3 regions of the Lederbergia sp. B243.17 genome follow, and region 2 is predicted to be linked to each of the others. Evidence: riboswitches for the same ligand, from Rfam matches in the RefSeq annotation. Region 2 holds a riboswitch; each other region holds the start of a gene.
What was found. Region 2 has a riboswitch for thiamine pyrophosphate ahead of AC0TWI_RS02895 (thiamine phosphate synthase). Riboswitches for the same ligand answer to the same signal wherever they lie in the genome.

Region 1: another riboswitch for thiamine pyrophosphate. It lies ahead of AC0TWI_RS18730 (ECF transporter S component); the one in region 2 lies ahead of AC0TWI_RS02895 (thiamine phosphate synthase).
Region 3: another riboswitch for thiamine pyrophosphate. It lies ahead of tenA (thiaminase II); the one in region 2 lies ahead of AC0TWI_RS02895 (thiamine phosphate synthase).

The regions. Positions count from the first base shown of each region.
Region 1 is NZ_JBWBKF010000089.1:19,288-26,885, forward strand. It holds gene AC0TWI_RS18710 (vWA domain-containing protein) at 1-5, opposite strand, end outside; gene AC0TWI_RS18715 (helix-turn-helix transcriptional regulator) at 185-1,069, shown strand; gene AC0TWI_RS18720 (hypothetical protein) at 1,082-1,285, shown strand; gene AC0TWI_RS18725 (N-acetyltransferase family protein) at 1,388-1,891, opposite strand; TPP riboswitch at 1,977-2,089, shown strand; gene AC0TWI_RS18730 (ECF transporter S component) at 2,169-2,750, shown strand; gene AC0TWI_RS18735 (ABC transporter ATP-binding protein) at 2,754-4,253, shown strand; gene AC0TWI_RS18740 (energy-coupling factor transporter transmembrane component T family protein) at 4,228-5,010, shown strand; gene AC0TWI_RS18745 (Dph6-related ATP pyrophosphatase) at 5,110-5,709, shown strand; gene gntK (gluconokinase) at 5,931-7,487, shown strand; gene AC0TWI_RS18755 (uracil-DNA glycosylase) at 7,508-7,598, opposite strand, start outside.
Region 2 is NZ_JBWBKF010000023.1:34,767-42,364, reverse strand. It holds gene AC0TWI_RS02910 (ThiF family adenylyltransferase) at 1-1,015, opposite strand, end outside; gene AC0TWI_RS02905 (thiazole synthase) at 1,012-1,779, opposite strand; gene thiS (sulfur carrier protein ThiS) at 1,780-1,983, opposite strand; gene AC0TWI_RS02895 (thiamine phosphate synthase) at 1,990-2,580, opposite strand; TPP riboswitch at 2,667-2,774, opposite strand; gene AC0TWI_RS02890 (hypothetical protein) at 2,943-3,353, shown strand; gene AC0TWI_RS02885 (long-chain-fatty-acid--CoA ligase) at 3,414-5,063, opposite strand; gene AC0TWI_RS02880 (2-phosphosulfolactate phosphatase) at 5,099-5,827, opposite strand; gene AC0TWI_RS02875 (phosphotransferase family protein) at 5,839-6,900, opposite strand; gene AC0TWI_RS02870 (TetR/AcrR family transcriptional regulator) at 6,977-7,540, opposite strand.
Region 3 is NZ_JBWBKF010000059.1:772-8,369, reverse strand. It holds gene AC0TWI_RS11185 (P-loop NTPase family protein) at 1-356, shown strand, start outside; gene AC0TWI_RS11180 (methyl-accepting chemotaxis protein) at 376-1,851, opposite strand; gene AC0TWI_RS11175 (YjzC family protein) at 2,006-2,215, opposite strand; gene AC0TWI_RS11170 (cation diffusion facilitator family transporter) at 2,533-3,420, shown strand; gene thiE (thiamine phosphate synthase) at 3,472-4,146, opposite strand; gene thiD (bifunctional hydroxymethylpyrimidine kinase/phosphomethylpyrimidine kinase) at 4,127-4,966, opposite strand; gene thiM (hydroxyethylthiazole kinase) at 4,963-5,769, opposite strand; gene tenA (thiaminase II) at 5,773-6,462, opposite strand; TPP riboswitch at 6,572-6,680, opposite strand; gene AC0TWI_RS11145 (DUF2500 domain-containing protein) at 6,830-7,204, shown strand; gene AC0TWI_RS11140 (aldo/keto reductase family protein) at 7,271-7,598, shown strand, end outside.

The sequences.
Region 1 (7,598 bases), on a different contig from region 2:
TTCATTTCGCTGTCTCCTTTATCTTTTTTCTTGATTATAGCGGATTTCTCTCCCCCATATAGGAAATATTCGGAAAACCATCCGAAAGTGGCAGGACGAAACTCCCGCCCACCTTACAGTTTCGCAATTAAAGTCATGAATGGCATGATGAAATTTAGTATCGTATCAAGTAGGAGGTGCAGAGGTGTCCCATCAACCATATATCCAAAAGGCTATAGATTTTATTGAGGAGAATTTGTATGTACCGCTCCCGCTTGAGTCCGTAGCCGCACATTCAGGCTTTTCCAAATATCATTTTCTCAGGGTCTTTCAGGGAGTGGTCGGCATGACGATCGGAGATTATATCAGATCAAGAAGGCTGACAAACGCGGCAATCTTGTTGCTGGAGACTGACACACCGATCATCGATATCGCTTTTCACTGCTGTTTCAGTACGCCGGAATCTTTTTCCCGTGCTTTTAAAAAACTGTACGGCATGCCGCCGGGTGAATATCGGCGATCGATGAACCTGCTGACACATTACAATAAAGGAGGAATTTCAATGGAATTGGAAAACGAAATCAGAGGCTGGTTCTTAACCGGCAGTCATCCTGGAAACTATGAAGCTAAGCTCGATGCTGTCACTGTACACCAAGGAAAACGGTCTGCCTGCCTTCGGTCCCGGACCGTACTGGAGGACAGTGAGTTCGCTACGCTCATGCAGCAATTCCAGGCGAAAAAGTTTATCGGCAAGAGGCTGAAGCTCTCGGCTTTTATAAAGACGGATGGCGTGGAAGGATTTTGCGGTTTGTGGATGAGGATCGATGATGCTTCTGGAGACGTGCTGCAATTCGACAACATGAGCAATCGGCCAATTATCGGCTCGAACAATTGGAACCTGCATTCTGTTGTATTGGATATTCCTGAAAAAAGCTCAATCATTGCTTTCGGGATCTTGCTTTCAGGTAAAGGAACAGTCTGGCTTGATGAATGCAAATTTGACATTGTTGATGAAAAAACTCCGACTACCCATCTCGAGATCCAAGGAGAGGTTCAAGAGGAGCCAGTGAACTTGTCGTTTGAGCTTTAAGGAGGGAACGCATTGACACAATTCATTAAATTTGTTGCCGGCAGCTTGGCAATGGCTATGCTTATGTGGGGTGCTAACTTCTCTCTAGGATTGTTTGTCAGCTTCTTCACAGGCTTTGGTCAGCGGAATATAGTATCGGCAGGTTCGCTGGCTATATTTATACTTGCTTTTGTCTTGAGTTTGGCAAGCCATTTCGAGAAGAAGCAACCATCCTAATGAAAGGCGGACAGCTGCAGAAGCTGTCTGCCTCACTTTCCCCACAAGTACTTACAACTACTAAATCCACCATGCCAGAAGAACGGGTTAACGGTAAAAGATTTAGCTCACTTCAGCGTGCTTCATTTGTTTTTTCATTCTGATTGTCTTCAGCATATGTCCATCAAAGTCCTCATCAAACTCTGAGACGACCTGGAAACCTTTCGCATGATAAAAAGTCAGGCCAATTTTGTTTTCCTTTTCGACATTGATGAACAGCTCTTTTACACCTTCCAGATGCCCGATTCCTGACTCAAGAAGGGCAGTGCCTATGCCGGTTCCCTGATATTCCGGAAGCAGGTAAATCGCACCAAGTTCCGCCTTGCCTCCATCCTGCAATGGTGAAAAGTTGGCAAAGCCGACGATGCTGCGGTTTGTTTCAGCAACAAGCAAAAGGGAATGACTGACCCTTCTCTCCATTGATTCATCACTGTAAGCGGAGCTTAAAAATCGCTTCTGGATTTCCTTCGGGATAATTCCCTCATAAGTGGCTCCCCAGCTTTCCTGTGCAACTCGCTGAATGTGCGGAATATCTTCCTTTGCTGCCTTGCGAATGGTATATCTCATTCTCTATCCCCCCTGTTCAAGCAAGTATACTATAAACAGGGATTGATATATCAATAGAACTCCGATATACTGGGGCTAATTACATAATTGTCCGTCCGGGTGCTTGAGTGAATCAGGCTGAGATAGCAGATGAATCCGCTGCTGACCGCTAATCTGATCTGGGTAATGCCAGCGTAGAGAAATTGATCTTTTTGATCATAAAGGGGCCCCTTCTCGACCGTCTGTGCATTCAGACGGCCTTTTTTGTAAGAAAACAAAGAAAAAGGGGTTGGGATGGGTGAAAAAGTTAAAGTTTACCGATCTATTGATCACTATCATGATCGGTGTTGTTTTCGGTATCATCATGAAATTCTGGGATGATTTATACACGGTAATCAAGCCAGCGCTGCCCGTTGCGCGCCAGCTTATCTATGGCATGTGGTTCATGGTTGCGCCATTTGCCTTTCTGCTGATCCGCAAACCTGGTGTTGCCTTGCTGTCAAGCATAGCTGCAGCGGGACTTTCAGCGTTTATCGGCCATGGAATTGAAGTGCTTATTTATGGATTTGTCCAGGGGCTTGGCGCAGAGCTGCTTTTTGCAGCTTTCCGCTATAAGCGGTTCGGCATGGCAGTTGCCGGTTTTGCAGGAATCGCCTCATGTTTCGCCGGCTTTTTCCTCGATCTTTTTTACGGATATGCCAACTTGGAGCTATGGGCCCTGTTTGTAAAATATGGGCTGCGCGTCGTCAGTGCCTTCCTCTTCACCGGCGTATTTGCATACTTGATTGTGCGTGCACTTGAAGAGACGGGCGTCACCAATCTGATCCGGCCTGTCGCAAAGGAAGAATATGAGGCTCTTGACAGACCGGTCGCAAAGTAGAAGGTGTTCAATTTGGAAAACAAAAGGAAAATCAGTGTTAAAAATCTGAGGCTGAAATTTCCGGGAGAGGATTCCCTAGTTTTTAGGGATCTCTCCTTTGCTGCTTCACAAGGGGAAAAGGTGCTGCTGCTTGGTCCGAGCGGCTGCGGAAAGTCGACACTTCTACAGGTGCTTTGCGGCATCCTCCCCCATTCGATTGAAGTGCCTTTAAAATATGAATCGATCATGGTGCCGGATTCATGGGGATTTGTCTTTCAAGATCCGGACACGCAATTTTGCATGCCGTTTGTGGATGAGGAGCTCGCGTTCGTGCTTGAAAACCTGCAAGTGCCGAGAGAGGAAATGGAGCCGCTGATCAAAACGGCATTGGACCGAACAGGACTCGGCTCGCTTGAACTGCATACGCCGATCGAGACACTTTCCCAAGGGATGAAGCAGCGGCTGGCGCTTGCTTCAGTACTTCTTCTTGAGCCCGACGTATTGTTTCTGGATGAGCCTTCGGCATTGCTCGATCCCGAAGGCACCGAGCAAATATGGAAGTCTGTTAAAGACGTCACCCATAAGAAAACGGTCATCATCGTTGAGCACAAGATTGAAAGGATTGCGGACTGGGTTGATCGGGTCGTGCTGTTCAACCATGATGGGGATGTGATTGCCGATGGAGAGCCGGATACGATTTTCAGCAAACATAGGCAGGAATTGATTGAGTATGGCATCTGGTATCCCGGCGTCTGGGACGATTACATCCACTCCCCCCGATACTTGGAACTGGGAAGCAGCACAGCCCCAGAACAGTTAAAGACGGTTGTAAGGCTGGAGGACTTTTCCGGATTCAGGGGAAAATCAGAGAAAATCCGTGTGCCTCATGTCGAGATCGATGCAGGAGAGTGGATTACGATTATCGGTGATAACGGTGCCGGGAAAAGCACGTTCCTCCTTTCACTCATGCAGCTCTTGCGGACAGAGGGACTGTATGAACTTAACGGAAAACCTCTGATTTGGCGGAAAAAGAAAAAGAGACTGCCCGAAGGACTGGCGCTCGTTTTCCAGAATCCCGAACTCCAGTTTATAGCCAATTCCGTCTATGAGGAGCTCGCTGTTTCGCTTCGTTTGACCGGTTTGAACGAAGCTGAAACGGATCGGAAGGTACGAGATCTTCTCACTCTGTTCGGGCTTCCCGTAAGCGGGCAGCGGCATCCTTACCAATTATCTACAGGCCAGAAACGGCGGCTGAGCGTGGCGACTGCCTTTGCACGGGAATCGGACGTCTTGCTTTTGGATGAACCGACATTCGGCCAGGATGCGCAGAATACATTCCTTATGCTAGAAAAGCTAGAGGAGCTGCGCAGGAACGGCACCGCGATTGTCATGGTTACGCATGATATGCAAATTGTTGAACATTTTGCAACGGAGATTTGGACGATTGAAGATGGAAAATTGGCTTTGGTGAAAAAGCAGGCGGGAAAGGAGCGGGATGATGCTGGCAGATTGGTTTACACCTAATAGGGAGACATGGTTATATCGCGTAAATCCCGCTTTGAAATTTATGTTGTTTTTCTTTCTTTTGCTCGTTGTGCTTTTCAATCAGAATTACAGTTTTGCATTGTATCAAATGATCATGTATGGAATTCTTTTATACGGAAACAGCGGATATGCTTTCCGGAAACTATTGCTTTTGTCGCTGCCAATGGCACTTTCCTTTTTTTCCTCGGCAGTTACAATGATGCTATTCGGGCGCGGGGAAACGGTTTGGTGGTCATGGGGTCTGATTAAAATTTCTGAGGAGAGTTTTTATTACGGTTTGCTGCTCGGCTATAAAACACTTTCCTTTGGATTTCTCGGGCTTGCCTTTTTGCTGACCTCCCGTCCTGTTCTTTTCTTCTATGCGATGATGCAGCAGTTCAAGCTGCCTTCCAAATACGCTTATAGCTTTATCGCCTCCGTCCGGCTGCTGCCGGTTGTGGCAGAGGAGCTGCAGACAAGGAAGAATGCGCTGCAGGTGCGGGGCATAGATTTTTCCGGCGGAGTGCGGGGCTACTATGAGAGACTGAAGCTGTATACAGTACCGTTGTTTGCACAGAGCATCCGCAGGGCACAGCGAATTGCAGTTGCGATGGAGGCGAAACAATACCAGATGGGTGCCAAACGCACCTACTTCTACCCTACCGCCTACTCAAAAATGGATGCAATCTTCACCGCTGCGATGCTTACTGCATTTACCACAGCCTACTTGCTATCGAGGTTCCTGCCCGGGGTCTGATTCGCAGTTATCGGGAATGGGGTAACAGAACCGGGAACAACTTCTCCCCTGTTATCGTACGGAAGCACCGGTATACTTTTTCGTGAGAGGATGATTTATTTGAAACATATTGCCTTGTCATGGAGCGGCGGAAAAGATAGCTGCATGGCCTATCACCAACTGATAAAGGACGGGCAACAGGTTGAATGCCTGCTGACCACCGTACCGGAAGAGACTGGGCGCACCTTTGCCCATGACGAAGATACGGAAAAAATCAAGCAGCAGTCACAAGCACTCGGCATCCCACTTGAGATCATTCGATGCACATATGATTCCTATACAGAGGATTTCCTCGCTCAATTAAACGTATTGAAAGAAAAATACAATCTGGATGCAATCGCCTTTGGAGACCTGTATTTGCAGGGTCACCGCGACTGGGGCGAAAAACTCGCTTCATCGGCAAAGTTGGAGGCTGTGTACCCTCTTTGGACCGATGTGACAAAGTTGCTTTCCGCTTTGCAGTCATTCATCGATGCAGGTTATAAGGCGGAAGTGATTCGTGTGCGAGAGGATATTCTCCCCGCCGATTGGGTCGGCCGGATTCTCGATCAGCAGTTTGTTGAGGACATCTCCCAAACAGACGCCTGCCCGATGGGGGAATCCGGAGAATACCATACATTCGTATTTGACGGGCCACTGTTTCGGCACAAAGTTAAATAAAAGGGGCTGTTTTCCGCCGATTTAACGCACTACTCCTGGGCGGGAGACAGGCCTCTTTTTTCTTTCTTTTGTAAAAGGCTGTCACCGAAAAGAGAATACGGTTACCATACTTGTATATAAGCATTTTAGTTGATTAAGCTTGCTGTTGTGTATGGGCCTAATGCGAGCGATCGAATAATAATAGGAGCAGCGGGATAGCAACTCACGGGAGGGGAATTGAATTGACGAACTATATGATGGGTGTCGATATCGGCACAACAAGTGTAAAAGCCGTATTATATACCGAAAAAGGCGACGTAGCGGCGCAGGAAAACATCGGCTATCCGCTCTACACACCTGATATTTCTACAGCGGAGCAAGATCCGGAGGAAATTTTCCAGGCCGTCATCTTGGCGATGAAAAGCACAGCCGCCGCAATCTGTTCGGGGAAGCTGTCGTTTGTTTCATTCAGCAGTGCCATGCATAGCGTGATTGCCATCGATGAGCAAGACCGACCGCTGACACGTTGCATTACATGGGCAGATAATCGAAGCGAATTATGGGCGCAGAAAATCAAGGATGAGTGGGATGGCCATGGCATCTACCGCAGGACCGGGACTCCGATTCACCCGATGTCTCCCTTAAGCAAAATCACCTGGCTTATCAGGGAGCATCCTGAAATCGCCGCCAAAGCGAAAAAATACATCGGGATCAAAGAATACATCTTCCATCGGTTTTTCGGTCGCTACCTAGTCGATTATTCGATTGCTTCGGCAACGGGAATGTTTCATCTTGAAGAGCTGGATTGGGATGCGGAGGCTCTGTCGGTTGCAGGGATTACGTCTCATCAGCTTTCGACGCCGGTGCCGACGACAGCTGTTTTTGGCGATATGGGCAAGGAGCTGGCAGAGCAAATCGGCATTAACCCTTCGACTCCTTTCGTCATCGGCGCCAGTGACGGTGTATTATCGAACCTTGGAGTAAATGCTGTCAAGAAAGGAGAAGTGGCGGTCACGATCGGGACGAGCGGAGCAATCCGGACAATCATCGATCAACCCCGGACAGATGAAAAAGGCAGGATCTTCTGCTATGCCTTAACAGAAAACCATTGGGTGATCGGCGGTCCGGTGAACAACGGCGGGATGGTTCTGCGCTGGATTCGCGATGAATTGGCTTCTTCTGAAGTCGAAACGGCCAAAAGACTTGGCATTGACCTTTACGAGGTTTTAACAAAGATCGCCGAGCGGGTCAAACCTGGCGCGGAAGGCCTGCTTTTCCATCCTTATCTTGCGGGAGAGCGTGCCCCATTGTGGAATCCGGATGTACGCGGCTCCTTTTTCGGGCTAACGCTGTCCCACAAGAAAGAACATATGATCAGAGCAGCACTTGAAGGCGTAATCTTCAATCTGTACACTGTCTTGCTCGCACTGGTTGAATGTATGGACGAACCGGTTACGAAAATCCAGGCAACCGGCGGCTTCGCTCGCTCGGCTCTTTGGCGGCAAATGATGGCTGACATCTTCAATCTGGAAGTGATCGTCCCGGAAAGCTTTGAAAGTTCCTGTCTCGGGGCATGTATACTGGGGCTCTATTCTACGGGAAAGATTGATTCACTTGAGGAAGCGGCTGCCAGCATGATTGGCACTACCCACCGGCACGAACCCGAACAACATACTGCGGAAGCGTACCAAAAACTGCTGCCCATCTTCCAAAGCCTCACCCGCAGCCTGACCGAATCCTATAGCCAAATCGCTGACTACCAGCGAGAGAGCCTTCAAAGAGGGAATTCAAGAGACTGACCACAGCAATCCGCCCTAGGTCAGTCTCCTCGCAGAATTTCGCCGATTTTTTGCCAATCTTGCTCAAGGGCCGGGCGGTGGGAGGGGCGGTAAAAAATGGAGGCGGGGTGG
Region 2 (7,598 bases):
CATAATAGATTTTTTTCGCTTCCTGAATATCGTTCATGCCGTGGATGAACAGCCGACCGTCTTTAAAAAATATCAACTGACGGCCCCTGTACCGGAAACTGAGCAAAAACTCATTCCTTTTCAGATTGTCAACGACCGGAGCCAGGTCATCTGAGATTTCGGCCAGTTCCTTGCCAAAAGGCCTGGGCGGGCGGATTTGGACAGTGTCCCTCCCGCAGAGGACGGCAAATTTCGTCCGGCTCTCCATCTGGAGGTACGGATAGGATGCCTCCTTTCCGCAAGAGGGGCAGCCCCTTTTTTTCAGTGGTGCCGGGTTGATATCGGCTCGGGTGTTCTCCCACACATCTGCGGCATAAATTGTCTTTCTCAATGCCTGTTCATTGCCTGTCAGGATTTTGAGTGCTTCCGCCGTTTGGATCGCCGTCACCAGCTGAGCGGCGGGCGAGATAATTCCCGCTGTATCGCATGTAAGGCCGGCGGGCGGCAGTGTTTCCAGCAGACAATGGAGACAAGGGGTTTCCCCCGGGATGATCGTATAGGTGATCGCTTGGGATCCGACACAGGCTCCGTAAATCCAGGGGATGCCCCATTTTTGTGAAACATCGTTGATGAGCAGCCTCGTCTCAAAATTATCGGTCGCATCCATAATCAGGTCCCACTTCTCTGTCTCCGCCCGTGATTCAAGCCAGGCAGGATCAGCCTCACCGATGACCGCATCGATCAAGGTATCCCGGTTGATTCTGGCAAGCGCCGCTTTGATTGCTGCAGCTTTTGGCGTCTTATCCGCCGCATCCTTTTCGGTGAAAAGCTGCTGGCGCTGCAGATTGGATGCTTCGACGTAGTCCCGGTCGATAATCGTGATCTTGCCGATCCCGGCCCTTGCCAATGTTTCGGCGATGGATGTGCCAAGGGCGCCTGCTCCGACAATCATCACATGGGAATCGAGCAGCCGCCTCTGGCCTTCTTCACCGATCGGGGAGAACAGCACTTGCCTGGAATAACGGTCCGCCGTCACAACGGAATATTCTCCAGCGGGCTTGTCGGCTCGGCAAATGGCTTTTTCGGAATCCGGCCGGCTTCATATCCGAGACGCCCGGCCCGCACTGCCCACTTCATCGCTTTGGCCATTTTTACAGGATCATCCGCACGAGAAACGGCACTGTTTAACAACACGGCATCTGCTCCTAGTTCCATTGCCAAGGCGGCGTCGCTTGGGGATCCGATGCCGGCGTCGACAATGACCGGCACTGTGGCCGCTTCAATGATCATCCGTAAATTCACAGGGTTCAAGATTCCAAGGCCCGACCCGATCGGCGAAGCAGCCGGCATGACCGCGTGGCAGCCCATATCCTGCAGCCTTTTGGCCAGAATGACGTCGTCGGATATGTACGGAAGTACGATGAACCCTTCTTCAAGCAAAAGTTCACAGGCCTTCGCAGTCTCGAACGGATCCGGCAGAAGAGTCTTGTCACAACCGAACACTTCGACCTTGACCATATGGCAAAGACCCGAAGCCTTCGCCAGCTTTGCAATCCTTACTGCCTCTTCAGCTGTTTTCGCCCCTGCAGTGTTCGGCAAAAATAGGAATCTTTCCAACTCGATCTCTTCGAGCAGATTGGGCTGCTGCTGATTGTAAATATTCATTCTTCTTACGGCGAAGGTCAATACTTCCGTTTCTGATGCGGCTACAGCCTCTTTTTGGACAGCGACAGACGGAAACTTTCCTGTTCCGAGAAATAAACGTGATGCGAACGTGTATGGACCGATTTTTAATGACATTTAACCGCCTCCTACAAATTGGACTATTTCGATTTTGTCTCCTGCTGCTAGGGGATGCTCATTCCAGCTTCCCTTTTCCAGCACCGTGCCGTTTTGCTCAACAATGGCAAATTCCTTTTTCACCGCTAAAAATTCGATCAGCTCTCCGACAGTCCGGACGTCATCCGGGGATTGGAGTCTCTGGCCGTTGACGGTCACTTCCACGTAATCTCACCTCCTTAAAATAGAGAGTTTGCTAGCTTCTTCAAGCGATTCATCGGGTGGAAAAAACGCCGATATCGCTGCAATGCCAGCTGCTCCTGTCTGAAGAACATCCGCTGCGTTTTCCGCATGGATGCCGCCGATGGCGATAACCGGGATGGCGGCAGACCGGACGAGCGCCTTCAATTCCGCCAATCCCCTTGGTGCGTGGCCCGGCTTTGAATCGGAAAGGAAGACATGGCCGTAATAGAGATAATCTGCACCTGCCTCCTCCGCCTGCTGGGCAGCTCCCGCCGAATGGACGGATTGGCCGATTCTCAGCCCAGGAAAAGAGCGCTTCAGCTCCGGGATGCCTTCCATATGCTCAGGAAGATGGACGCCATAAAGCCGGTATTTGTGGGCTATCTCAGGAAAATGGTGAACAATCAGCCTGTTTGGAGGTATTCCACTCTTCAGAAAAGTCTCCACAAGCGAGTCCGTCTCCTTCTCGGAATATCGTTTTTCCCGAAGATGGATCCGGTCCACCCACGGCAGAAGTTTTTTTGAAAATGCTGCAAGCCGCTTCTGCTCCCAATTATCATTCGTTACTGCATGGATCATCGCCGCCCTCCTTTTTTTGCATAATAAAAACCACTACTCTTCAGAAGAATAGTGGTTGGCTGCACGAAAAAAAACATCAGGATATACGTCCCCATGCACCACTTCCCTCCGCTGGCTTTAACCAGATCAGGTTCGAAGAGTCCCAAAGTCACACTTTGATCTCAGCCTTTCAAAAGGCCCCCCTAGCAGTTATTGAACTATGAAGTTGTTTCAAAGCCATCGTACCATGTCATTTTTTATTGTCAAGGCTTTCAATAGATGCACTTTACAAATCTGTTTTTGTATTGTGTAATAGGGGTAATGTGGATTTTTGGCGGGGAAGTTTCCCCAACGATGTCCTTGTATGGAGTAGGGGGGAAGGCATGTCAACAGCTTATCTTTATGTTACAGCTTCAGCACTGGCTGTCGTTGCAATTTCAATCGTGTTCAAGATTTTCATAGAAAAATTAAAGCAGCAGCCTGAACAGCAGTCGACGTTGCAGCGCAACTTCTTTATCGGCGTCGCGATTGCCGAAATCGTGCCGATTGTGCTTGTCATCTTCGCGATGATCAATTCGGTCCCGGCACAGGATATCAATGAGCTGCTCATCCCGGCTTTGCTCATTGTTATACTAATGACGTTTGCCCCAATTTTGGTCCTGATGCAAACAAAAGTAGATGTACCGAAAGAAGCGGAAGCAGCCATTACCGTATTCCGGCCAATCGGAAGCATGATGGTTTCCACGATACCGCTCATCTCGCTCGTCGGCTTGTTCCTGTTGCTGCCAAGATAAAAAACCGGAGGATGTTCTCAGAAAGTCAGATCTGACTTTCCGAGTGCTCCTCCGGTTTTTTTAAGCTTCTTGAAGCTTCCTCCATAGGATTTTCCCGCTGCTCGTTGTCGGGAACGTGTCGTGGAATTCGACAATTCGCGGATACTTGTAGCTCGCCATCTTTTCTTTCGCCCAATTGATGATGTTCTCTTCCGCTATTTTCCCTTTGTATTCATCGTTCAAAATAATGAGTGCTTTCACTGTCTCACCGCGCACTTCATCCGGTGCTCGGACGACGCATGCCTGCTGGACAGCCGGATGGCGATACAGAACCGACTCAACCTCAGTCGGCCAGACTTTGTAGCCTGCGGCGTTGATCATCCGTTTTACGCGGTCGACCATAAAGAAATAACCTTCTTCATCCATGCGAACGATATCCCCGGTCCGAAAAAAACGTTTCCCCTCAATCGTCAGATGGATCGCCTCGGTTTCTTCCGGCTGATTAAAATAACCGGCAAACAGTTGCGGCGCATGGACGATCAGCTCCCCCTCTTTCCCTGCACCGAGCTCCTCACCAGAAACCGGGTCAATGATCCGGGCGTCGACACCGAATGACGGAATGCCGAGACACTGTAGCTTTGGACGCTGGGGCGGATTGAAATGGGTGTGGGACATCGTTTCCGACAAACCGTAACCTTCCACATATTCAAGTCCCGTCCAATCTCTCAGCTTTCTCCCGACCGCCTCCGGCAATGTCGCCCCGCCGCCGCCAACAAGTTCAAGAGAAGAGACATCATAGTCTGCCAGATTAGGATTTGCGAGAAAGTCGATCAGCATCGTACTGATATTAATCCAATGAGTGATGCCAAATGTTTCGATCGCTTTTGCTGCGTATTCCCGGTCCCACCTTGTCAGCAGGATCATTGTGCTGCCCGCAAGAATCGGATTAAGAGCGCTGTGGACAATCCCCGTCACATGGAAGAGCGGAAGCGTCGTCAGTACAGTCGTGTCGGGTGTCATGTTCATCCAGTGGAACGCGCCCGTGATGTTCGCCTGGATGGTCGCATTCGTATGGATGCAGCCCTTAGGCAGACCGGTTGTCCCGGAAGTGTAGGGAATCATCGCGATATCGTCGCTTTCCCCGGAGTATTCAGACGGGGAGAAGCCAGCCCGAAGCGCCGTTTTCCACTCAATCACATCCGGCCATTCGGCTGTCTCTGCCATCGCTTCAGCAGGAATCATGCCAAGTGCTTGTTCCGCTCCGGTATAATCGGAATAGGCTGCCGTCATCACATACTCCAGAGGGGTGCCGCTTCTTAAAGGCTCCAGCTTCTGATACAGCTCCTGCCCGGCAAAAGCGAACCGTATGTCACCATCTTTGATAAAAAAGCGAAGATCGTCCGTCGTACTCATCGCGTTCACGGCAACAGCAACCGCCCGGAGCCGAAAGATGGCGAATAGACTGATCAAAAACTGCGGTGAGTTCTGCATGAGCAGCAGCACACGATCCCCCGCACCAACAGCGCATTGCCGCTCCAGAAATCCGGCCATTTTTTCAGACTCGGTGAGCAGTTCCTTATAGGTCATCCCTTTGCCGTAAAACTCGATTGCGGTCTTGTCGGGGAATCGCTTTGCTGTTATCGTCAAATTATCAAAAACAGTGGTTTTCGGCACCGTCAGTGTTTTCGAGACCCTCGGCGGCCAGTAGGCAAAATGGGCAGTATGTTTCATCCTCTCTCACTCCTCTTCTTTGAATGCGTTTTCACTTACTCGCAAACAAGCTGACGCCCGGCCAGAAATGGAACCTCTTTCATTGCCCCTTTTTGGCTGATGAATGATAATTCCTTACCAATCCCCATCTTTACGAGTTTCCGGCCGACCCTTGTGTTGGCCAATATCTCCTCACCCTGTTCCGGCTGCGCTTCATAAAACAGCTTGGCCGCCAATGCGCTATCTGTCAGTTCCAAGCCGTCACCCTTGGACAAGGCACTGAGCTCCGAGATGAAATAGCCTGCTCCGTAGAAGTCTTCAAGGCAAAATTGATTATTCGAACCCGAGCAGACGACGATTACTGTTTCCCCGTCGTATTCTTCGAAGACCTTTCTGGCGGCTGCTTTTCCATTCAGTAAAGAAGCGATCAATACCTTTCTGGCTCCGCTCGCCTTACGGACGGCAACCGTTCCATTTGTCGTAGAAAGAATCAGCGTCTTTCCCTGAATCTGTTCTTTCAGGAAGAGTGGAATCGGATGAAGAAATCCGTTAATCGTCAATCCCCCATATTCTCCGGCGAGACAAAATTCCCCGGCTTCCTGGCCTTCCGCCTCAAGCAGCGCTTCCTCCTCGTCCAATACGGGAATCACCGACTTTGCGCCGAAGGAAAAGCAGGCGGTCATCGTCGAGGTGGCAAGCAGCACATCAAAGATGACGGCGGTCTTTGACGAATCCAGCTTCGTACCATCGATTTCCTCTTTTTTCAACAGGACATGTACCTTCATTTTCGTCCCCCTCATTGTTTTGCGTTTTCCAGCGCGTGGCGGATCAGGTTTTCAACGAAGAGGTTGAAGTGCGCAAATCTTTTGTCGTTCGTCTGTCCTTTTTTATAGCGGAAGTAAATTTGCTGACAAATAACGGCGAGCTTAAAATAGGCAAATGTCAGGTAAAAGTCGATCGTCCCCAGTTCTCTTCCGCTCTTTTTGGCATAGGCATGGAGAAATTCATCCCGTTTAAAAAAACCATCCATAACCGTGACTGGCGGCTTGCCAAGTCCCTTTTTCAAAATTTCGGGGTCGCCCGCCTCGATCCAATAGCTCAGCGCAGCACCCACGTCTGCAAGTGGATCGCCGACTGTCGTCATCTCCCAGTCAAACAAGCCCGCCATTTCCGAAAAGTCTTCTGAAAACATCGTGTTGTTCAATTTATAGTCATAATGGATGATCGTCGGCTCAGGTGAGTTCGGGATGTGATCCGCCAAGTATTTCATCAGGCTTTCCACACCGGGTACGTCATCCGTCTTTGCCCGTTCGTAACGGCCGATCCAACTGACAACCTGGCGTTCAAGAAATCCTTCCGGTTTGCTGAGGCTCGCAAGCTCCGTCTTCCGATAATCGATGCTGTGGAGCTCGGCAAGCTTGTCGACCATCAATTGCGAGATCTTTTTTCCAAGCGCAGGCGTATAAGCGATTTCAGCTGGGAATGCAGTATCGAGCACACTCCCTTTTTTTCGCTCCATCAGGAAAAACGGACTGCCGACAATGCTTTCGTCCTCAGAGAAAACATACGGCTTCGGAGCCGGCGGAAAAAGCGAATGCAGGGAGGACAAAATCGTATATTCCCTCTTCATGTCATGCGCTTTCGGTGCCACCGGTCCGTGGGGCGGCCGTCGGAGAACCGCTTCCCAATCGCCTGCCTTCAAGGCATAGGTCAAATTCGAATGTCCCGCGCCGAATTGGCGGAGCTCCAGTTCACGTGCCGGCACTTCCGGAAACTGCCTGGCGATAAAGTCGCGCAGGCGTTCCAGGTCCAATTCCTCCCCTGTTCTCACGGCAATCGTATCGTCTGGCAAAATCATCCTCTCCCTTCCCGTACTGAATGGTTGGTATGTGACACCGTCGTGCTGCGCAAGATGCACAGCCCATCGTAATCTATTATTTTTCAATTCCATGCAATACCATTTCGGCGTATAGATTGGACAACCCCTCTGCAGATACCTCACCGGAAGGATCGAACCAGTTGTAGCTGTAATTGGCCATCCCAAGGATGCCGAATGTCAGCATGTCCGGCCGCAAATCGCTTCTGAATTCGCCGGCTTCGATCCCCTCGCGGATCAAATTTTCAATATTGATCCGGAAGCGGTCACGGTCGCTTGTGATCGTTTCCATATTCTCATCGCCGAGATGGCGGATTTCCCGAAAAAAGACACGGCCGCTCGGACCGTTTTTTTCGATGTCGCCAATGAGCAGCCCGATCATTTTTTCAAGCTTCTCCCTGTAACCGGCATTCTTTTCTTCGAGTATTTCCTCCTGCCGCCTCAGCAGCTCGGAAATGTACTCCTGGTGTATGACCATCAACAGCTGTTCCTTGCTCGTAAAATAATAATAAAAAGTCCCTTTCGTCACTCCAAGTGCATCCACAATATCCTGGATTGAAGTTTCACTGAATCCTTTCTGTTCAAACAGCCGAATGCTTGCTTTCGTAATTTTGTCTTTCATCGCGATTCCCCAGTTCTCAAATTAATGTCTGAACTTACTGTACCATAGAATCGAGGGG
Region 3 (7,598 bases), on a different contig from region 2:
AAGAAGGATGGATCATTGAAGGGAATTATTTTTCCACCTTTGAGGAGCGGGTTCCCGCTGCAGACACGCTTATCTATCTGGAAATGCCGCTCACAGTCTGCTTGTATCGTGCTGTAAAAAGAAGATGGCAATACAGGGGGAGAACGCGTGAGGACATGGCACCCGGTTGCCCGGAAAAGCTTGATTGGGAATTTCTCCGCTATATCCTCACGACGTATCGCCCTCGCAAAGAAAGGTTGGCCGGTCAGTTTAAACAGTTGAAAGATCAATATCCGAACCTCGAGGTCATTGAGCTAAAGGGAAGACAGGCCATCAGGATGTACTTGGAAGAAGCCAGAAGCCGGAATCATCAGTAGAATTGATTCCGGCTTCCTCTTATTCCTTTTTTATAGCCACTGCCGTTTCATGGGTCTGGCGGACAAAGTTATGAATCTGCAAATGCTTATCGGCGAGCATTGCGAGATTCGCATTCATCTCTTCCAAAGCCGCACTGCTTTGTTCCACAATTGAAGCAAATTCAGTTGTTGTATCATGAATCACTTGTGAATCTTCCTGTATATTCGTGGACATGGTTTGGAAGCGGGATAGCTCATTTTTGAGTTCTTTCATGGCATCAATAACAAGCATAAACTGTTTGGCTGTATCAGTAGAGGCATCCACCCCTTTGAGAATACTATCGGTGCTCGTTTTTAATATATGGTCCGTTTCCTTCGTCACTTGGTGCACTTCATCAAGATTCGTGCGGATTTGGGCGAGTGTTTCATCGGTAAGCGTCGACAATTTACGGATTTCCTCAGCTACGACAGCGAAGCCTTTTCCCGATTCTCCTGCTCTCGCTGCTTCGATCGAAGCATTTAAAGATAGTAGATTTGTTTGCACGGTGATCGCTTGAATGGCTGATGCCATCTCATTGATGCCAGCTAATTTTCCGGTTAGGTTGCTAAAGGAATGATTGAGCTGGACGAGAAGGGATTGGACGCTGCCCATTTCAACTGTCATCTCATCCATACTTTTTGCGCCGCGTCCGGCCTGATGCTGTGCCTGTTGGGCATTCGCCACAATACCTGTCAATTCATGGGCAAAAGTGTGGATGGCCCTGTTCGTCTGTTGCGCTCTCTCCGCAATGGAAGCGATTTGGTCAGCCTGGCGCTGCCCTCCAATGCTCACCTCATGGACTGCTTTCAGCATTTCCTCCTGCGCAGCCTGGTTGGCCTTGGATAGTTCCGAAATTGAATTCAAGTTTTCAATAATATGTGAAACGCCGTTCCCAAGGAGTGCGCGCTGGCTGGCTTCGAGATCCGCCCTTTGCCCATTTTCCTGGACAAATTGCTGGACTTTTTCAAATACGAGGCGACTTTGCCTGATTTGCAAAAACAAAGCGAAGAATAGAAGCAGTACGACAAGCAGCAGGTTGCCGCGATTTGCAGCCATTTCCTCCTCATTGGGATAACCGCTGAGAAATGCGAATAACACAGAAAGCGCGAGTACACCCCCGTATACCATCACTTTCCGATCTGCATGGATACTGGCAATGCCGATTGCAAAAAAAACGATAGCAAGCGTCGTCATCGATGGCGGGCTGATCAGGGCGCTAACAATTGTTGCTCCGGCAAGAACTGTCAAAATAATAAAAGGGAAAAGGCGGGAAATAAAACCGTAGTTTTTCCGGGCGAGAAGATAGAAAATGAGAGAGATTGTAAAGGCAGCCCCAAAGCTCGCTGTCTTTGGCCATTCTTTCTGTGTCAGCAAATAAAACAAAAGCGTCAGGCCTGCAGAAATCTGAAAGGCTGTAAATAGGATTGTATTTTTATTCTGCCAATCTCTTTTGATTAACTCCTCAACACTGTTCATTGTGCAGCCCCCATATTTGAATGATCAATCATTCATAATTTACCATAAAAGGAAACGGGCAGTAAAGAGGGGAGGGGAAAATTGTACTGGGTCCCGAAAAGGAAAAATGGCAGGCATCTTGGATAAAGATGCCTGCCATTTTAAATCGATATGATTAGACCAAAAGCCATTTGTGCTGACGGTCTCTTGTTTTTTCTTCGCCTTTATGGTTGATTTTAACTGTATAAGGCTTCAGTTCAGGCAATTTTGCGCCTTTTTCCACTTCTACACGTTGAGCTTCCTTGATTTTTCCGCCGCCGTGTCCTACTTCTACATAAGTGCCAGCAACTGGTGCTGCTTCACCGGATTTAACGAATTGATTCATAGAAAATACCTCGCTTTAATTTTATTCCATTCCACATAAAGAGATTATAACAAATTCCTGTAGAAAAAGGTAATGGAAGCGCAAAAAAATTAAAGTTTTCATCATAATGTACGTGTTTCCAATCGAAGTTTAGGAGTTTAAAGGTCACATGTCTCCTTTTTGAAGTGAATTGTTTACCCCGGCAAACAATGTTTGAAGGGATTGAATTTGATGAATAGCGACAAGATTATTGCTGTAGACCCACTAGAATGCAGCTTGGTATGATAATTATACATACGGGGGACAGTATTTTTCTCCAAAGTATGGGAGGAAGACGAATGGAAGAAAGATTGAAAGATTTAAAGCTCGGTGAAAAAGGGGCTATGCTAAGCATTGCTGTCTACCTGTTCTTGTCAGGGGTAAAATTATTTGTTGGGCAATGGGCAAATTCCCATGCCATGCAGGCGGACGGGTTAAATAACATGACAGATATCATTGCATCTGCTGCAGTATTGATCGGACTCAGAATTTCACAACGACCTGCCGACAAGGATCATCGATATGGGCATTGGAAGGCAGAAGCGGTTGCTTCAATGGTTGCCGCGTTCATTATGGTGGCCGTAGGAATTCAAGTATTGCTGAATGCTGCTGATTCTGTCATGAACGGGAAAACCGTGACTCCAGACATGTTGTCCTTATGGGTAGGGCTTGCAAGTGCGGTGATTATGTATGGGGTATACCGCTATAACCTGAAGCTGGCACGGAGGATACGGAGCCAGGCAGTTTTGGCGGCCGCGAAAGACAATCTTTCCGACGCGTGGGTGAGCATCGGAACTGTGGTGGGTATTGCAGGCTCGCAGTTTCATCTACCCTGGCTTGACCCGATCACCGCTGTAATTGTTGGTCTCCTAATCTGTAAAACAGGCTGGACGATCTTCAGAGAAGCTTCCCATGACCTGACGGATGGATACGATGAGGAACGTCTTGAGACATACAAGGAAACAATTTCGGAAGTGCCGGGAGTGGAGAGGATCAAAGACATTCGTGCACGAAAGTATGGCAGCAATTCTGTGGTCGATGCGGTAATCTTCGTAGATCCGTCATTGAATATCAGTGCGGCTCACGCTATTTCCAGTCGAGTGGAGGAACGACTGATTGAAGACTTTGATGTGTTCGAAGTCCATGTCCATGTGGAGCCGGAGGGCGAGAAAAAAGACTGCAAATAAGGCCGCAGCTGCAATGGCAGCGCGGCCTATTTTGATGATGAGATGCCGGTATCAGTCGTCCTGTAAATGAACTTCAACCGTTTCCCTGATTTTTTTTGCCGCTTCCCGGACATCCGGGGCAGCTGCAATCGCGGAGATAACGGAAACACCGCTTGCGCCAGCCCGGATGACAGGCGGGGTGTTTGCAGCTGTCAGCCCGCCGATTGCCGTGATCGGCAAATCCGGATAACGTTTGTGAATCTGGCCGAGCACAGTTGTCCCGGCAGGCTTTTTCGCATCTTCTTTTGACGGTGTCTCATAAATGGGGCCGACACCAACATAACTTGCCCTCCATGATATAGCATGATCTGCTTGCGTCAGGTTATGGACGGACAGCCCGGCGAGTTTCCCTTTGTCGATAAAGCGGGGAACCCAGATATCGGGGGAGTCTTCCTGGCCGACATGAATGCCGTCAGCATCAAGCTCCATGGCAAGTTCGGGATCATCATTGACGACAAATGGGATGCTATATTGCCGGCAAAGTGTCTGGCACTCTTGGGCAAACAGCTTCTTATCCGTTCCGGTTAAAGCATCTTTGCCTTTTTCGCGGAATTGGAATAGGGTGATCCCGCCTTTTAGCGCTTCCTCTAAAATATACAGGGGATCACGGCTCCCGGCCTGGTTGGAGCCCATAATGAAATAGCAGGCTAAAAGTGAGCGGACGTCCCTAATTTGTGTGGATGGCATCTTTAATTTCTACCCCCTGATCAATAGCTTGCCGGTGTCCCCAGTGGTTCGTCGGGCCATGTCCATGTCCGATCCCTAGTCCATTTGAAATGGCGGCTTGGATAAAAACTTTCGCATCCTTAACAGCGTCCGGTACTGGAGCACCTGCAGCGAGCCGGGCTGTAATGGCAGCTGAAAAGGTGCAGCCTGTTCCATGTGTATCCTTCGTATCAATTCTCGGTGAAACAAGATAAAACTGCCGGCCGGTCCTGTCAAGATATAGATCAGCTGCTGATTCTTCGTCGTTCAAGTGGCCGCCCTTTAGCACGACGGCTTGAACGCCGAGCGTGAGAATCTTTTCGGCCGCCTGGATCCTTTCGCTTTCTGACAGAATCGGCATGCCCGTGAGCAATTCTGCCTCGGGAATGTTGGGTGTCACCATGTCAGCGACTGGCAGGAGCCGGTTTACCAACGTGTCCACTGCTTCTTCCTGCAGGAGAGGCTGGCCTCCTTTCGCAATCATGACGGGATCGACGATGACGTTTGGCCATCGATAGCGCCCAATCGCCTGTACAGTTTCCTCGATCAGGCCAGCATTGAATAGCATCCCAGTTTTTAAGGCGCCTATTTGGAAATCCTCACCGATTGCATCCAGTTGCTTGCGCAGGGCAACCCGTTCCATCGGATAAACCCCGCTTACTCCCAATGTGTTCTGCGCGGTGACAGCTGTCAGGGCAGAGGTGCCGAATACGCCAAGCTCCTGGAAAGTTTTCAAATCTGCTTGGATGCCGGCCCCGCCGCCGCTGTCCGATCCGGCAATCGTCAATCCAATGCTCGTCATGACAGCACCGCCTTCTCTACTGTGACCCGTGCCGCCTTTTCAATTGCTTCAGGAGTAATGGAGTAAAGCGAGTTCAGGAAATGCGGGATGAAATCTCCCGGACCTTCTGAACGGGCTGCCGCTTCTTCTCCCGCGATGCCATATGCGGCGAGTGCTGTCACAGTTCCCGCAAATGGATCGTCCGCTATGCTGATGAAGGCGCCTGCGACACTGCTCAACAAACAGCCGGAGCCGGTGACAGACGGGAGAAGCGGGCTTCCGTTCTCTACTTCTGCATAGGACCGGCCGTCCGTAATGATGTCCGTTTCCCCGGTTACGGCAACGATGGTCTCATATTTCAGCGCTATTTTTCTAGCCAGATGCCCAATATCGAGATTACCTTCTCCGGCATCAACGCCTTGCGCTTCCCATTTCGCTCCGGCAATTGCCGCGAGTTCTCCGGCATTGCAACGGATCAGCGCCAGCTTGACCTTCCCGATGATCGACATTGTTGTGGCTTTACGGAAGGAGGAAGCGCCTGCTCCGACAGGGTCCAGCACTACCGGGACTCCATTTTGATTGGCTCCTTTCCCGGCAAGAATCATTGATTTTACCGTTTCTTCCGACAATGTGCCAATGTTCAGTGACAGGCAGGAAGAGATGCCGGCAATTTCAGCTGACTCTTCCGCAGCTTCAGCCATGACAGGGGAAGCGCCAAGGGCGAGCAGGCCATTTGCCTGAAAGTTGGCGACAACATAATTGGTAATACAGTGGATGAGCGGATTGCGGGAACGCAGTTCGCTAATTAGTTTCGGTTGAAGCATCAGTTACGCCCTCCCTTCAGCGAGAACATCAGTGCATACACGCCAATTTTGCTGTTTCCAAGCCATCTCCCAAAAATTCCACTCATAATAGCTGCTCTTTTTGAAATGCTCTTTCAATAGCAGACGCTTTTCAGGTGAGGCGGCTTCGGCGAGCTCATTCATCCGGTTGATCTGCTCCTTCACTTTTTCAGCAAACCATTCGGATCCATAAGTCCCGATCCACCGTTCATAGATCGGGTGTCCAGGTTTTGCATCCTTCAGCCTTTCGCCAATCTCATAATAGAGCCAATAGCAAGGGAGGAGGCCGGCGAGTATTTCTGCCAGGTCCCCATCAGCACAGCGGTATAAATGGGATACATAGGCATACGCATTTGGAGCTGGTTCAAACTCTTTCAGCTCCTGTTCTGTCACATCGAGCAGGGTCATGAAGGATTCATGCAGGCTCAGCTCGGCTTCACAAGTGGCAAGCGCATGCTCTGCAAACGCCTTTGTCACGGCAAGATCCGGAGATTTGGCAGCCCCGTAAGCCTGTACTTTGGCAAAGTGGCTTAAATAATAGGAATCTTGTTTCACGTAAAACCGGAAAGTATCGAGCGGCAAAGTACCGTCCGCAATCCCTCTCACAAACGGGTGGGTAAAGCTCGCCTCCCACAAATCATTGCATTCTCTGCGTACTTCTTCACAGAAAGTCAACACGTCATCCCCTTTTCCAAAAATAGTCGATCGGGATAAAGGGCAGAGGAAGGAGGATAAAAAAAGCTGCTCCCCCTGAAAGAACGGGAAGCAGCATTATGCTTGAAAAAAATATGCGCCTCCACTTCCCTACGCTGGTATCATCCAGATCAGGTTCCAAGGGTCCGCGCCTCACATGCGCGTCTCAGCCTTTCATAAAGGCTCCCCCAGCGGTTTGACAAAAAGATGAAATTGTCCTCTTGAGTATATCATATAGAAAGATTTCAGTAAATTTTCTTACGCATCTTGTTTGGACAATCCGAATATTGAAACTTTTTTAGTCTATAATCAGTAAAAGAACAAATGGATGGCAGAGGAGGAGATGGAATTGGATTTTCATTATGGCGGCTTTACCTTTGTTGAATTTTTGATGCCACTGATGTTTTTGCTAGTATTCGGGCTTATTCTTTTTTCGATTATCAGGTCAGCGATCCAAGGTGCAAAAAATCGTAACTCTCCCCGACTGACTGTTCCGGCAATCGTGTCTGCCAAAAGAGCAGAAGTGAGTGGGGGGGCAGGAGATATGATGGCTTCCACGGACTATTATGCCACGTTTGAAGTGGAGAGCGGAGACCGCTTGGAATTCGCGGTCAATGGGAAGGAATACGGCCAGCTTGCGGATGGGGACATTGGGAATCTAACGTTCCAAGGGACTCGGTTTATTGGCTTCTCCAGAACGGGGAAAGCAGGTTCAAATTCTTGACAGAAGCTCCTCTCGTAAGGAAAAATATAGGGTGATAGTAAATATTCTGAAAATGGGGCTGATAAAATGAAGTATCGCAGACTGGGACGAACAGGTTTGAAAGTCAGTGAAATCAGCTTGGGCAGCTGGCTTACATATGGAAAGTCAGTTGAAGATAATACTGCCGAAAAGATTATACATAAAGCATATGATCTTGGAATCAACTTCTTCGACTCCGCGAATGTTTATGAGCGGGGCGAGGGGGAGCGGGTAATGGCCAAGGCCCTTAAAGCATTTCCCCGCGAGTCATATGTAATCACTACAAAAGCTTTCTGGCCGATGGGAGACCTGCCGAACGATCGCGGGTTGTCACGCAAGCATGTATACGAACAGGTCAACAACAGTTTGAAGCGGA